Linked DNA regions of Nitratidesulfovibrio vulgaris str. Hildenborough. The protein of the gene in region 1 interacts with the protein of each later gene in a pairwise test. Links are inferred from orthologs where the notes say so. Each region holds a gene or a part of one and is shown on either strand. Other genes may lie near its edges. The genes, in order: DVU_RS11740 and mtgA.

Region 1 (4,880 bases):
GCCGCTGCCCCCGGCATGTGCCCCGTTGTGTCTGCGGGCATAGCCCCGAGGTGCGGATACTCACGAAGAGACCGGTCACGGCGACCGATGGTGAACTGGCCCGCAATCCGCGCGCCTCGAGCGCCAAACTGCGTGCGGCGGAGAAGGTATAACCGTGCGTCAGGGTATGGGCGGCTGGCTTCTCGCCATCATCCTCTCCGTGCTCAGTTCCCTCGTCATCGGTCTTTCGCTGGTGTGGCTGAACATCGAACGTATGGACATGGCCTACAACCTGCGCCGGATGCAGGGCGAACTTGAAGACAGGCAAAGCCTGAAGGCCAAACTCGAAGTGGAACGTGACAGGCTGCTCTCGCCCTATGAACTGGGGCGCAAGGCCGTTGCCCTCGGCATGAGGGACGCGCGGCAGGGGCAGATACGTCGACTGGGAGATGGCGGACTGTAGCCCGCCGGAGAAGTATGCTGAGGGCCAAGACACCACGCAAGACGCGCAACACGCGCCAGAAGACCTCCCGCATGGGCGGGGGGCTTTCGTCGCGCCTTGGCAATGTGGATTGGGGCAGGCTGCGCATCAAGGCAGTGGCCGGGCTGTTCGGTGTCATCTGGTGTCTGCTGTGGATGCGCGCATGGCACGTGCAGGTCATCGAAGGTGACAGGCTTGCGGGCATGGCCCGGCGGCAGCATGTGGCTGCCGAACTCGTGACGGGCCAGCGCGGTTCCATCCTCGACCGCAACGGCCAGGTGCTGGCACGTAGCGTCGAGATGCGCTCGGTCTATGTGCATCCTCTCGAAGTGCAGGATGTGGACAACACGGCCGCTGTTCTGTCGCGGTGCCTCGACCTGCCCTTGCCGCAGGTGCGTGCGGCCCTCTCGGAACGTCGGCGTTTCGCATGGCTTGCCCGCAAGGTGGACGACCGCAAGGCCAACCTCGTGCGCGAGGCGAAGCTTTCCGGGGTGGGCCTGACCACGGAATACGAACGCATCTACCCCTTCCGCCAGATGGCCGGACAGCTGCTCGGCTTCGTCGGTCTCGACGACAAGGGGCTGGAGGGCGTCGAACGCGCCATGGACGATTCGCTGGCGGGAACATCCACCCGCATGGTCATGGAACGGGATGCCGCAGGCAGACGCTTCTACCTTCCCGGTTCTTCGGACAACGACATCCGCGGTGGCGATGTGCGCCTGACCATTGACATGCAGGTGCAGTTCTTCGCCGAAGAGGCCCTTGCCGACGCCGTCGACACCTACGAGGCCAAATGGGGTGGCGCACTGGTGGTCGACGTGCAGAGTGGCGACATCCTCGCGTGGGCACAGTACCCCTTCTTCAATCCCAACGCCTACAGGGAATACACGCCGGCCCGCTGGCGCAACCGTCTTGCGAGCGATGCGCTCGAACCCGGTTCCACATTCAAGCCCTTCCTCGTCGCCGCAGGACTTCAGGAGGGCGTCATCACGCCCGACACGCTCTTCTACTGCGAGAAGGGCAAGTGGAAGACGCGCACCATCAACATCCGCGACACCCACAGCTACGACTGGCTGCCCGTCAACAAGATCATGCGCTACTCCAGCAACATCGGGTGCGCGAAGATCGGTCTGGAACTGGGAACGCGTCGTTACCACGACTATCTTGTCAAGCTCGGCTTCGGCGAACGTACCGGCGTGCCCGTGGCAGAGAGCAAGGGCATTCTGCGCAAACCCCGTGACTGGAGCGAAGCCGACCTCATCACCGCCTCGTTCGGGCAGAGTGTTTCGGTCACCGCGTTGCAGATGGCACAGGGGTACCTCACCCTTGCCAATGATGGCGTGCTGAAGAAGTTGCGTCTCTTCATCCCTGAAAACGGTGCACAGCAGCAGGACGTCGTGCCGTCCCCGTCGCCCGTGGGCCCCGGCGTGGCCGTGGCCGCAGAACCGCGCCGCATCTTCTCGCACAAGGTCGCCCGGCAGGTGATGGACATGCTTCGCGACGTTGTCGAGGAGGACGGCACCGGAACGCGTGCGCGCATCGCTGGCATCACCATCGGCGGCAAGACGGGTACGGCGCAGAAGGCCGACAGTTCGGGGTCTTACGGCAAGGGGCGTCTTGCCTCGTTCGTGGGCCTCGTACCCATCGACCGCCCGCGCTACCTCATCTTCGTCATGGTCGACGAACCCACGCGCAGCCCCTACGGCGGTGTAGTTGCGGCCCCGGTGTTCAAGCATGTGGCCCTGCGTACAATGGCCTACCACGGCCTGCTGCCGGAACCGGTCGACACCGACGACCTCAAGGTCGCCGAGGTGCAGAAGAAGGGTGCGCCGCAGGATATCCGTCAGGAAGTCAGGCGCGAGATCTCGGAGCGTGTCATCGAGACCGCCGACAACGTGCCGGATGTGGTGGGCAAGCCCGTGCGCCGTGCCGTGGAGATGTTCGCCACGAAGGGCAGGGTGCCCGTCCTCAAGGGAACGGGACAGACGGTGGTCAAGCAGTCGCCCGAGCCGGGAGCCGCATGGCAGGACGACAAGGAATACATACTGTGGCTTTCGGAGCGATCATGAAACCTGAACAAGTGACGTTCGATACCCTTCTCGGGCGCGTTGCCGCGACCCTCCCACAGATACGGACCGATTCGCGCAGAGTCGGTCCGGGCGACGTTTTCGTGGCCGTTCCCGGCGTCGCCGTGGACGGGGCCGCCTTCATCACGCAGGCGGTGGCGCAGGGGGCGACCATGGTCGTGTGCCGTGCAGACGGCCTGCAACACCTGCCGGAAGCCGCCTTTGCCGTGGCTGTGCATGACGACCCCCGCGCCGCGCTCGGTGCGCTCGGGCAGGCGCGTTACGGCACGGCATCGTTGCCCTTTCCCGTTGTCGGCGTGACAGGTACGAACGGCAAGACGACGATAACCTACCTGCTCGAACATCTTTTCGCCTCGGCAGGCCGCCGGTGCGGCGTGCTCGGAACGGTAAGTTACCGGTGGCCCGGGCATGTCGAGGCCGCCCCGCTGACCACTCCAGACTGTCTGCAACTACACGAGATGCTTGGCCAGATGGCGGGTGCGGGTGTGGATGTCGCCTTCATGGAAGTGTCGTCGCACGCGCTTGATCAGGAGCGGGTCGCGGGCATACGTTTCGCCGGGGCGGTGCTCACCAACCTCACGCAAGACCACCTCGACTACCATGGCGACATGGAGACCTACTTCAACGCCAAGGCACGCCTTTTCAGGGAGTTGCCGGAAGTCGGCAAGCATTGTGCCGTCAATGCCGACGACCCCTGGGGGCGGCGTCTGCTCGCCGACCTGCCGGGTGCAGTCGGTTTCGCCCTCACCGGTGCGCCCGTGTCCGGAACGAGGCACCTGCATGGTGAGATGCTGCGCTGCTCGACTGCGGGCGTTCACCTGCGCATGCACTTCGAGGGCCGCACGTGGGAGGTCGACTCTCCGCTCGTGGGCGCACACAACGCCTCGAACCTGCTGGCCGTTCAGGCCGTGGGTCTCGGGCTTGGCCTCTCGCCCGCCGATTTTGTTCATCTTGAAAATTTCACCGGAGTTCCCGGCAGGTTGGAGCGTATCACCAACGACCGGGGGCTTGACGTTTTCGTCGATTACGCCCATACGCCGGACGCCCTCGTCAACGTGCTGCGCGCGTTGCGCGATGTGGGCTTCACGCGCATCGTCACGGTCTTCGGCTGCGGCGGCAACCGCGACCGCACCAAACGCCCCCTCATGGGCGCTGCCGTGGCCGCACATGCCGACGTGGCCGTCCTCACGTCCGACAACCCCCGCCATGAAGACCCGCTCGCCATCATGGAAGACGTGAAGCCCGGCCTTGCCGGGGCGCGTGAGGTCGTGGCGGAGGCCGACAGGCGCAAGGCCATCGCCCTTGCGTTGGAGATGCTGCGTCCCGGAGACGCGCTTCTCGTGGCAGGCAAGGGGCATGAGGACTATCAGCAGGTGGGCGACCGCAAGCTGCCTTTCAGCGACCAACAGACCATCCGGGAGATTCTTGGGTGCAACTGACACCGAACGAAATGCGCGAGTCCCTCGGGGCAGGGGCGATACTCGGCGCGCAGGGCGACGCGACCTTCGCCGCCGTGCGTTCCGACAGCCGCAAGGTCGCGCCGGGCGACCTCTTCGTCTGCATCAGGGGTGAGCGTTTCGACGGACATGATTTTGCCGCCGATGTGGTGCGGCAGGGCGCACGCGTCCTCATCGCTGAACGCGACCCGTTCAACGGGGAGTGCCCATCCGCCGACGTGACCATTATGGTCGTCGACGACAGCGTGAAGGCCCTCGGCAGACTCGCCAACCTGCATCGCATGCGGTCGAAGGCCCGCGTCGTGGGCGTCACAGGCACGGCAGGCAAGACCACCGTGAAGGAACTTCTGGCGCAGGTGCTTGGCGTGCGGGGTGATACGGCACGCAATCCGCTCAATCTCAACAACCAGATAGGGCTGCCTCTCTCCATGCTCGAAGCCACAGGCAACGAGTCTTTCTGGGTCATGGAGGCGGGCATCAGCCAGCCGCAGGACATGGACGAACTCGGTGCCGTGCTGCGGCCCGACATCGGGCTGGTGCTCAATGTCGGGCAGGGGCATGTGGCCGGTCTGGGCGACCGGGGCGTGGCCTACTACAAGTCGCGGCTGCTGGCTCATCTGGCCGAAGGCGGTACGGGGCTTGTCTGCGCCGATTATGACGACCTCGTGCGCGAGGCGCGTAGCGTGTGCCGCAGGTTGCAGTTCTTTTCCGCATCGGGTCGTGGGGTGGGCTACCGGGCGGCCTATGACGGGCCTGTTGCCGACGCCGCAGGGAGCGACGGCGGCGTGCGCGGGCGTTACCGTGTATGGCTCGACGGTTCGGTCCATGAGGTCGTCGCGCCCTTCCGTGGGGCGTTCGGTGCCGAGAACGTTGCAG
Region 2 (9,970 bases), 230 kb from region 1 along the record:
CGGCGTCAGTCCTGTACAGGCTTTCGGCATTGCAGAAGTCGCGGTAGGCCGCATGGTCGAGCGGATAGTCCCATGACCCGCTTCGCAGCGCGACCCGTCCGCCGAAGCCGGTCTTGAAGCGGTATAACCCGTGGAAGGGGTGTGCCGGGTCGTGCCCGGGCGGGACGGCACCCATCTCGTAGTCGTGGCACCCCCGGTCGCGGGCATGGCACATGGCCGTCCAGTGCATGAGATAGGGTGCCATGAGGTTGCGTTTGACATTGCCCGACGCCCCGTACAGGAAGTTGGCCGTTCTTCCGGCCAGCCCCACGATGCATCCGGCAAGGATGTCCGTCCCGTGCGTCGCCAGCAGGAACAGAAGTTCAGTACTGCCCGCGCCGTCGCACAACGCATGGAACATGGCGCTGAAATGCGTGATGCTGCACGGTTCGAAGCCGTTCCGTATGGCCGTCTGCCGATAGAGGGCGTGAAACTGCGGCAGACTCTCGCGTCCGACCTCGCGCACGGCCACGCCCTTGCGCCGGGCAAGCCCGATGTTGTAGCGCGTCTTGGGCTTCATGCGCTCAAGCACCGCCGCTTCCTCGCCGGTGATGTCCACCACCAGCGAACTTGCCACCGTCAAATCCTGAAACGACTTGCGAAGATTCCAGTGTCGCGTGCCCATGTTCATGCGCAATTCGCGCAAGCGTGCCTCGGGGAAGGCGTTCCATCCCTCGTCGTGCATCTCGTCCGCATAGGGCGAGACCCACGGCAGGTCGTAGCGGATGAACGCCACATCGGGGCCTAGCCCCTCCGCTAGCGCGAGGGAGAAGCTTTCAAGGTAGACACCGTAGTCCTCATGGGGCGGGGCCACCTCCGGGCCTTGCGGCACGATGGCGACGCGGTGCCTGCCAAACCGCCGCAACAGCACAAGCACGTCGCCCCACGGCCCGGAAGACCGGATGTCGAAGGCGTGCGACTCCATGCCGAGACGGGTCTTCACCTGCGCCCAGTACGGCGTCTGGAAGAGGATGTCCGTGGGTAGAAGGGCCTGCGTCTTCTTGCGAGAAAGGTCGACCATGTCACGCTCCCTGACGTCACTGCTTCGACGTCTCTGTCCGCCCCGCCCGGCAGTACGGGCACACAGGCGTCTTCAGGTAAAAACAAAGCGGGAGACGCATGAGACATGCGACCCCGCCAACACGAAACCACGGTAGAAGGACGATGCTGATACGCTAACGTCTATACCTTTATGCAACGGCCTCCAAAAAACGTATCGCGCCGGTCATGGTCTCCCATCCGACGCGAACTTGCGGCACATGTGCGTTGCACACGGCTTTGCCTATAGCACATTCTCATGCGCACAAAGCCCTGTTCATACACCACGTATATGTTTCTGACAACTCGACGTCCCGACATTCACCTTCAGGTCGTAGCACGTGGAACATTCGCTAATCCATACGGATACACAGTGCACAGCGGTTTGCCATGCACGGGGACTTCGAAAGTCACACGGCAACGAGACATGACAGAAGCCCCCGCATTCCTTGCAGAATGCGGGGGCCGCGACATCTGTCATGCAGCCTGTCAGGACTTCATGCCCTCAATGATACGTTCGAGCTCGCTCGCCATGTCAGCCACTTCGGTGATGGCTGCCGCCGACTGGCTCATGCCCTCTGCCGTGTCGCTGGAGATGACGTTGATCTCTTCCGTGGCGCGGGCTATCTGCTCCGACGCCGCCGACTGCTCTTCAGCTGCCGTGGCGATGGAGCGCACCTGATCAGCCGTGCCCACCGAAAGCTGGACGATGGTCTTGAGCGAAGCCCCGGCATCGCCTGCGCGTGCCACAGAGGTCTCTGCATCGCCACCTGCCAGCCCCATGAGTTCGACCGTCTTGCGGGTCACGCCCTGTATGGCACGGATGGCGTTCCCCACATCGTTGGTGGCGCCCATGGTCTTCTCGGCGAGTTTACGCACCTCGTCGGCGACGACGGCGAAGCCACGCCCCGCCTCGCCAGCCCGCGCCGCCTCGATGGCGGCATTGAGCGCCAGCAGGTTGGTCTGGTCGGCCACATCTGAAATCATGTCCACGATGGTGCCGATACCATCGGCCTGCCGACCAAGTTCCTCAAGACTCACACCCATCTCGTGCATCCTGTCCCGCAACGCACCTATGGATGCCACAGCGTCCTGCACCACCCCGGCACCCTTCTCTGCACTCTCGCGGGCCGTGTCGGCACTGGTGACGGCCTCGCCCGCGTTCCGCGCCACCTCAAGGATGGAGGCGTTCATCTGCTCCACGGCGGCAGCCGTCTCGCTGATGCGCGTCTTCTGCACCTCGGTGCCGCGACTCGACTCGTCTATCTGCGCCGAAAGCTCTTCGGCGGCAGCGGAGAGACGGGCCGACACGTCCATGGCGCGACGTGCCGCCTCCGCGATGCGGGCATGTTGCGCTTCGACCTCGCGCTGCTTCTCGATGATGTCGGTGATGTCCATCCAGAACGCGATGGAACCGAGCAACTCGCCGTCCATGTCATAGAAGGGTGTCGTCGCCACGTTGAGATGGACTTCACGCCCTGATGGTGCGTTCCATACCGCCACGTCATGCAGGTCGGTGCGACTCTTGATGGCCTTGTCGGAGAGGGTCTCCCGGTTGGGGTCGCGCCAGTAGAACTCGCCGGAACGCATCCCGTAGTAGTCCTGCGGTTTTCCGGTACGCTCCAGCAGCTTGAGGATATGCTCGTTGGCCCATGTCATGGTGAAGTCGGGGCCGACGATGCCGCACGGCGTGGGTATGCCCTTCAGCACGCCCTGTGCGAAACCGAGTTCAGCCTTGATCTTTGTCTTCATGTGGTCGACATCGGCGGCGAGGTCGGCGAATTCGCAACTGAACCTCCCCTGCGGCACGGTAGAGAAGTCACCGGCGGCAATCTCGCCCGTGTAGCGCTGCAACGCCCCCAGCGGGAGAATGACGAGCCTGCGCAGCACCATGACGAGGACACCCGCAAGCACCAGTGACGCCACGACACTGATGCCGATGATGACCATGCCGAGGCTGCGCGCCGCAGCCAGCACCTCTGACTCGTTGATGTTGGCAGCCAGTATCCACCCGGTCTGGGGGACGGTGGCGAAAGCGGCGAATTTGGCCTCGCCATCTGAGACGTATCGCATGAAGCCGTTCTTGCGCCGCAACATCTCCGAGACGGACGAAAGGCTTGTTCCGCTTGTCATGACCAACGCAGGATTGGGATGCGAGAGGAAGGTCCCCTTCTCGTCGACGAGGAAGAGATACCCCGTCTCGCCGTTCGTTACGGACTTCAAGACTTCCTTTTCGAACTCATGGAAATTGAACGAGACCTGAACCCCGCCCAGCAGTTTGCCATTCTCGGGGTCGCGCACGGGCACGGCGATGCGCAGGGCAAGCCGTCCCCCCTCGACGCTGTAAAGCTCACGCGCGATGGCGACATTCGCACCGGACAGCACCTGTGCAACGACCGGATGCTTCTTCTTGTTCTCGCCCCGTTCGTCCTTGTTGGCGGCATTGAAACCTGCAACAGCTTCCCCTGCGGTATCGAAGGTGTAAGCCGACCAGATTTCCGGATAGGTGGCAAGATAGTCCTTGAAACGGCGTTGCGCCGTCTCGCCCTCATCCACCCCTGAACGCAGGGCGACGACAACGGCACGCTGCCGTGCCAGCCCCTCGCACAACTTCTGAAGATTGCGGATGTAGACCTCTGTCGCCGTCTCCACCGCACCCATCAGGGTCTCGGTCGCCTCACGACGGGACGCCTCCGCGTAGGAAGTCACGGCATTCACCGCATACCAGCCCAGACCTCCGAATCCCAGAAGCAACAAGCCGACGAGAAGCACCGTCACGCGATTGTTGAGCCTGTCGAAAAAACCCTTGCGCACTTCCACTGCCAGCCTCCCGAAGATACTTTATCTACCAATCGTCGATTATTCCGTTAACTTTATGGGGTTTTGCACTAACAGGAGGTGATTTTTCAATACCCTACCCGCATACCCTACCTGCCATATACGCAGTATGCCCCCTGCACGCGTTCACTCACAACACACATTCATCAAACGTTCATTTTAAAAATACAGCCCATGGCATCTATCGTAGCGGCATCGTCAAAAGTCGCAATACGGTTATTATGTGACACGCTGTCCGCATCGCAGACCTGTGCGCCTCCAGACCGCAACGGTACTTGGCAACCGTGCCCCGTTGGGCTACGCCAAAGGCCCACCGTGGACTTCGAGGTGCAGACAGGACGGACACTCCGCCCAAGACGGAGGTGCACGATCATTCTCCGCGAGTCTGCCGGGAAATGGACGATCACACATGTACAGAAAGAACATCGCTCGACGCCACAAGCCCGCGCAGCCGAAACGAAGCCTGATGAAGGTCTTCTGGCTTTGCCTCGCCGCCATCGTCACTCTGGCTGCCGCGGATGTGCTACGCTACGCGGTCTGGCCCGATGTGGACGACCTCGTGACAGCACAGCCGCAGACAACGGCACTCATCGAACAACGTCGTGGCGAAGCCGAAGACGTGGGCAAGACATTCCGGGTGCGCCGCACATGGGTTCCCCTCAAACGCATCTCGCCGCACCTCATCCGCGCCGTGACCATCGCCGAGGATGACAAATTCTGGGGACATGAAGGATTCGACGTGGACGGCATGGAGGACGCGTTACGCCGCAATCTCGAGAAGGGACGCCTTGCCGCAGGGGGCAGCACCATCACCCAGCAGCTGGCGAAGAACCTCTATCTCGGCACGGAACGCAGCCTCTCACGCAAGCTGAAAGAGGCGATTCTCGCAGTCCGTCTCGAAGATGCCCTTTCAAAGCGGCGCATCATCGAACTGTATCTGAACGTCGTCGAATGGGGCGACGGCATCTTCGGTGCCGAAGAGGCGGCACGGGCGCACTTCGGGGTTGCGGCGGCGAACCTGTCACCTGAACAGTCCGCCCGCCTAGCCGTGGTACTGCCCAATCCCCGAAAGTGGTCGGCACGCAACCCTCCCCGCCACATACGGCAGAAGACCGCCATCATCCTCTCGCGCATGGAACGCAGAGGGCTCATCTGAACACGCCCCGCTCTTCAGTACAGGGGCAGACGGCACTGCCTCGCACACGATGAAGCCCCCGGAACGCAGTCGTTCCGGGGGCCTGTCGTCATCACGAGAATGCCTGTCATGGCAGGTGCATAGTGCACCCTTGTCCTACAGAGGTTCTGGATTCGCAAGGCAGCAGGTGAAGCGGACGCCTCATTCAGTCCCACAGCCCTGAAAATGCGCCTCTACTTCGCCAGCCAGCTGTCCACCAGCGCAGGGTGCTCCTTCATGAAGCGACGGGCGTTGGTCAGCGGGTCGGCCCCTTCCTCGTTGTTCCACGCCATGAGGGTCTGCAACTGGGCCGTATCCGCATAGGCGAAGCGGTCGAGAAAGGCGAAGACCTCGGGCATGTCCTTGTCCAGCCCCTTGCGTACCACCGTGTGGATGGATTCCATCCCGCCCAGGGCGCCCTTGGGGTCGTCAAGGTACTTCAGTTGCCAGCGTCCGAACATCCAGTGCGGCGACCACGCGGTGACCACAATCCATTCCTTGCGGCGGATGGCGTCGGCAAGGGCCGCCGTCATGGTCGCCCCACTGCCCTCCACAAGCTGCATCTTCTTGAGGCCGTATGCCTTGATGGCATCCTCCGACATACGCATGAGTCCGGCACCGGGGTCGATACCGATGATGCGCCCGCCGAAACGGTCAGCAGCGGCGTCGAGTTCGGCGATGGAGTTCACCGTCACATAGTCGGGTACCGCCCAGCCAAGGCGCGCACCGTCCACCAGCGGGCCGAGGTCGCGCACCTTGCCTTCAAGACGTTTGAGGTAGTCGCCGTGCGTGACGGGCAACCACGCCGTGACCGTGGCGTCCACGTCGCCCGAAGCCACAGCCATCCACATGGCACCGGCACTGACCGGAAGAAGCTCGACCTTGCGGTGCAACCTGTCTTCGATGGCGGCCTTGACGAGATTGCTCGTGGCGCGGGCGCAATCCCATTCCACATAGGCGATGCGCACGGGCTTCGCGTCCTTCGAGGCGGCCTGTGCCGCACCGGTGAAGGCAAGAAGGAACGCCACTGCCAGCAGAATGATCTTTTTCATGGTTTCTCCTCTGGTTTGCCGGGGACCCCGGACGGGAACGGAATGGCGGGGAGAACCGCCGCGTGCGGCACCGGAGGCTGCAAGCCCCCGGCACACGCACCGTGATCGGTGACAGGCGCGCTGACTCGATGAGAACGCAGCGCGGCCTGACGAGGTGCTACCTGTCGACGGAACTGCGGCGCCCTATGTGCTGGAGCACCCGGTCGAGGCATATGGCGACGATGACGATACCGATGCCCGCCTCGAAGCCGCTGCCCAGTTCGAGCCTCTGGATGGCCTTCCACACCTCGCCGCCAAGGCCGCGCGCACCGATCATGGCTGCGATGACGACCATGGAGAGCGCCAGCATGATGGTCTGGTTCACGCCAGCGAGGATGGTGGGGGCTGCCAGCGGCAGTTCCAGCTTGACCAGCCGCTGCCAGCGACTGGTGCCGAACGCCTCTGCGCATTCCACGAGGTCGTCGGGGACCTGCCGGATGCCGAGGCACGTGAAGCGAATGGCAGGGGGCATGGCGAACACCACAGTGGCGAACACCGCCGCCACCTTGCCGAGACCGAAGAACGGGATGGCGGGAATGAGATAGACGAACGCGGGCATGGTCTGCATGAGGTCGAGCACCGGCATGAGCACCTTGCGCACCGTGACGTTGACCGCCGCGGCGATGCCCAGGGGCACGCCTGTCACCACAGCCAGCGCCGTGGCCACGAGCACGAGGGCTATGGTGCTCATGGTGGCCTCCCACAGGCCGAGGTTCCATATGAGCCCGAAGCCCAGCAGGGCGAACGCACCGATGCCCGGCTTGCGCGTGGCACGCCATGCCAGCAGCGCCACCACGGGTATGAAGGCCCACGGAGGAATGGAGCCGAGCAATGATTCGAGCATGTCGATGCCATTGCCAGCCACTGTGGAGAAGGCACGCGTTGCGCCGGAGCACCACTCCACCATGTTGTCGGTGAAGGCTTCGAGCCATGCCCCGAGGGGGATGCGTGGAATTTGGACGGACATCATGCGACACCTCCGCGTTCGGCAAGCGCCCCCAGCAGCAGACCGCGAACGATGACGCCAGCCAGCCTGCCACGTTCGTCCACGACAGCCAGCGGATGCGGCAGGTCTGCCATGAGGGATATGAGTTCCGTAGCCGGGGCTTCTGGTGGAACCGTGGCGATGTCACGTCTGACGATGGAACCAAGCTCGCGTACGCCCTCGGCGGCGAGGCGCGCCGCATCGTCTGCGGTGATGAGCCCCACCAGCCTGTGCCGTTCGTCCAGCACGAAGAGCGTTGCGATGGCGTTACGCCGCATCTTGCGCAGGGCGGTGCGGGGGCCGTCTATGCCGAGCACCGCCACGGCTTCGGAGCGCTTCATGACGCTGCCAGCCGTGAGCACCTTGGTCACATCGGCCTCGCCCACGAAGCGGGCGACATAGTCGTCGGCAGGATTGGTGAGGATGTCCTCGGGCGTGCCTATCTGCACCACCGCCCCGTCGCGCATGAGCACGATGCGGTCACCCAGTTTGAGGGCCTCGTCGAGGTCATGACTGATGAACACGATGGTCTTCTGCAGGTCGTCCTGCAACCGCAGCAGTTCGTCCTGCATGTCACGCCGGATGAGTGGGTCGAGCGCGCTGAACGCCTCGTCCATGAGCAGGATGTCGGGGTCGAGGGAGAGGGCCCTTGCAAGCCCCACACGCTGTTGCATGCCCCCGGACAGCTGCGCGGGACGCGATGCGGCCCACTCTGCGAGCCCCACCCTTTCGAGCGAGACCATGGCCTGACGCTCGCGTTCGGCACGGGGCACGCCCATGGCCTCTAGGCCGAAGGCGGCATTCTGCAGCACAGTGCGGTGCGGGAAGAGGGCGAAGTTCTGGAAGACCATCCCGAAGCTGCGTTGCCGAAGGCGTCGCAACTCGTCGACGGGCATGGAGGTCACGTCCCGGCCGTCGACGGTGACGGTTCCGGCCGTGGGTTCGATGAGGCGGTTGAGGCAGCGTACCAATGTGGATTTACCGCTGCCGGAGAGACCCATGACCACGACGATCTCGCCCTCCTCCACATCGAAGGAGGCACGGTCGACACCCACGGCATGGCTTGTGCGGCGGTGGATTTCCTCCTTGCCGAGCCCCTGCTCGAGAAGACCGAGGGCCTTCTCGGGGTGTGGACCGAAGATCTTGGTCAGGTTCCTGATGGAAAGTTTCGACATGCTCCCTCCTGTTGGATGTCGCGGGGTGGAAGACACCCCGTCGGGCACCGGCCCGACAACGGAAGGGAGGACAGCGAACGCCGCCCGCAAAACGGGCACGCGGAAGGCGCAAGGCTGCAACCGCGACGCATGGCATCATTCGCTCGATAGTGCGGAATGAAAGACCACACACATGGGCAGGCTGCTCTGCCCAAGCCCATGTGTCGCACATCCTCCTGGATTGAAAACGTATGTAATAACTGCACTTGAAAGGACAATCATGCTTCTTTGAAAAGGAGCAAAATCATCCATTGTGGAGGACATGCTACAGCAATGTCGTCATCATGTCCAGCACAACACATGCACATAGCGCATATGCACACATGGAACATACCTTATGCATCATGAAAGCCGACATTGTACCCGCCACAGACTTACGGTAAGCTCTGACATCCCAAGCCAAAGGAACCCTCGATGCAGCTACCCCTTCTGCCGGACATCGTCGTCCTCTTCTGTCTCTCGATAGGCGTTCTGCTCGTCTGCCACCGGGTGCGCCTGCCCGCCATCGTCGGCTTCCTCATCACGGGTGTGTTGTGCGGCCCTTCGGCACTGGGGCTCGTCTCCGCTGTGCATGAGGTCGAACTCATGGCCGAGATTGGCGTGGTTCTGCTCATGTTCACCATCGGCATGGAACTCTCCGGCGATGAGCTGTCGCGCCTGCGCAAGCCCGTCTTCATCGGCGGCACTGCACAGGTGGGTCTGACGGTAGCCGTCTTCGCGGGCATAGCCCTGCTGCACGGACAGACGCTCTCCGAAGGCATCCTGTTCGGATTTCTCGCCGCCCTCTCTTCCACCGCCATCGTTCTGAGCCTCTTGCAGCAACGCGCACAGACCGAGAGTCCGCAAGGACGCATCGCCCTTTCCGTGCTCATCTTCCAGGACATCGCCATCGTCCCCATGATGCTGGCCATTCCGCTGCTGGCGGGAACCATCACGGCAGACGCGAAGTCGCTCGCCCTCTCGGTGGGCCGCACCGTCGCCGTTCTCGGCGGTCTCGTCCTTCTGGCGCGTTATGTGGTCCCGCCCCTGATGGAGCGCGTGGTACGCACCCGCAGCCGTGAACTGCTGCTGCTCACCACGCTGGGTCTTTGCCTCGCCGTCGCCCTGCTCACATCATCCATGGGCCTTTCCCTCTCGCTGGGGGCCTTTCTTGCCGGACTGCTGTTGGCAGAGTCGGAATACAGCCTCAGCGTCATCGAAGGGGTGCTCCCCTTCCGCGACGTGTTCACCAGCCTGTTCTTCATCTCGGTGGGGATGCTGCTCGATGTGGGCTTCCTGTTCGACAACCTCGGTGCCGTACTCGCCGTCGCCGCCGCACTGGTGGTTCTCAAGGCCGCCATCGCCACTCCCGCCATCCTGCTGCTGGGCTACCCGCTACGCACCTGCATCATCGCCGCACTGGCGCTGGCCCAGATAGGTGAGTTCTCGTTCGTCCTTGCCCGGTCGGGGCTTGAGCACGGGCTTCTCGGCAAAGATGCCTACCAGATGTTTCTTGCGGCGAGCATCATCACCATGACGCTCACCCCCGGACTGCTTGCCGTGGCACCCCGCTTCGCCCGCTACGTGTCGACGCTGCTCAAGAGTCACGAGA

What was found.
Region 2: the proteins of DVU_RS11740 (region 1) and mtgA interact in binary tests that used the Escherichia coli proteins (3 or more experiments, as listed by UniProt). The link is inferred for Nitratidesulfovibrio vulgaris str. Hildenborough from one-to-one orthologs.

What each region holds. Positions count from the first base shown.
Region 1 is NC_002937.3:2,620,803-2,625,682, reverse strand. The notes cover bases 1-2,992. They hold DVU_RS11740 (penicillin-binding transpeptidase domain-containing protein), read left to right. Parts: upstream 1-456; coding sequence 457-2,529; downstream 2,530-2,992. Other genes in these bases: DVU_RS11735 (UDP-N-acetylmuramoyl-L-alanyl-D-glutamate--2,6-diaminopimelate ligase), read left to right, coding at 2,526-2,992; DVU_RS11745 (hypothetical protein), read left to right, coding at 155-442; rsmH (16S rRNA (cytosine(1402)-N(4))-methyltransferase RsmH), read left to right, coding at 1-152. In the rest of the region: more of DVU_RS11735, read left to right, coding at 2,993-3,986; DVU_RS11730 (UDP-N-acetylmuramoyl-tripeptide--D-alanyl-D-alanine ligase), read left to right, coding at 3,977-4,880. UniProt on the Escherichia coli protein: Essential cell division protein that catalyzes cross-linking of the peptidoglycan cell wall at the division septum. Required for localization of FtsN.
Region 2 is NC_002937.3:2,385,848-2,395,817, forward strand. The notes cover bases 3,227-6,197. They hold mtgA (monofunctional biosynthetic peptidoglycan transglycosylase), read left to right. Parts: upstream 3,227-4,324; coding sequence 4,325-5,071; downstream 5,072-6,197. Other genes in these bases: DVU_RS10780 (methyl-accepting chemotaxis protein), read right to left, coding at 3,227-3,897; DVU_RS10790 (glycine betaine ABC transporter substrate-binding protein), read right to left, coding at 5,284-6,141. Also shown: DVU_RS10775 (lipid II:glycine glycyltransferase FemX), read right to left, coding at 1-1,060; more of DVU_RS10780, read right to left, coding at 1,567-3,226; DVU_RS10795 (ABC transporter permease), read right to left, coding at 6,299-7,150; DVU_RS10800 (quaternary amine ABC transporter ATP-binding protein), read right to left, coding at 7,147-8,340; DVU_RS10805 (cation:proton antiporter domain-containing protein), read left to right, coding at 8,794-9,970. UniProt on the Escherichia coli protein: Peptidoglycan polymerase that catalyzes glycan chain elongation from lipid-linked precursors. May play a role in peptidoglycan assembly during cell division in collaboration with other cell division proteins.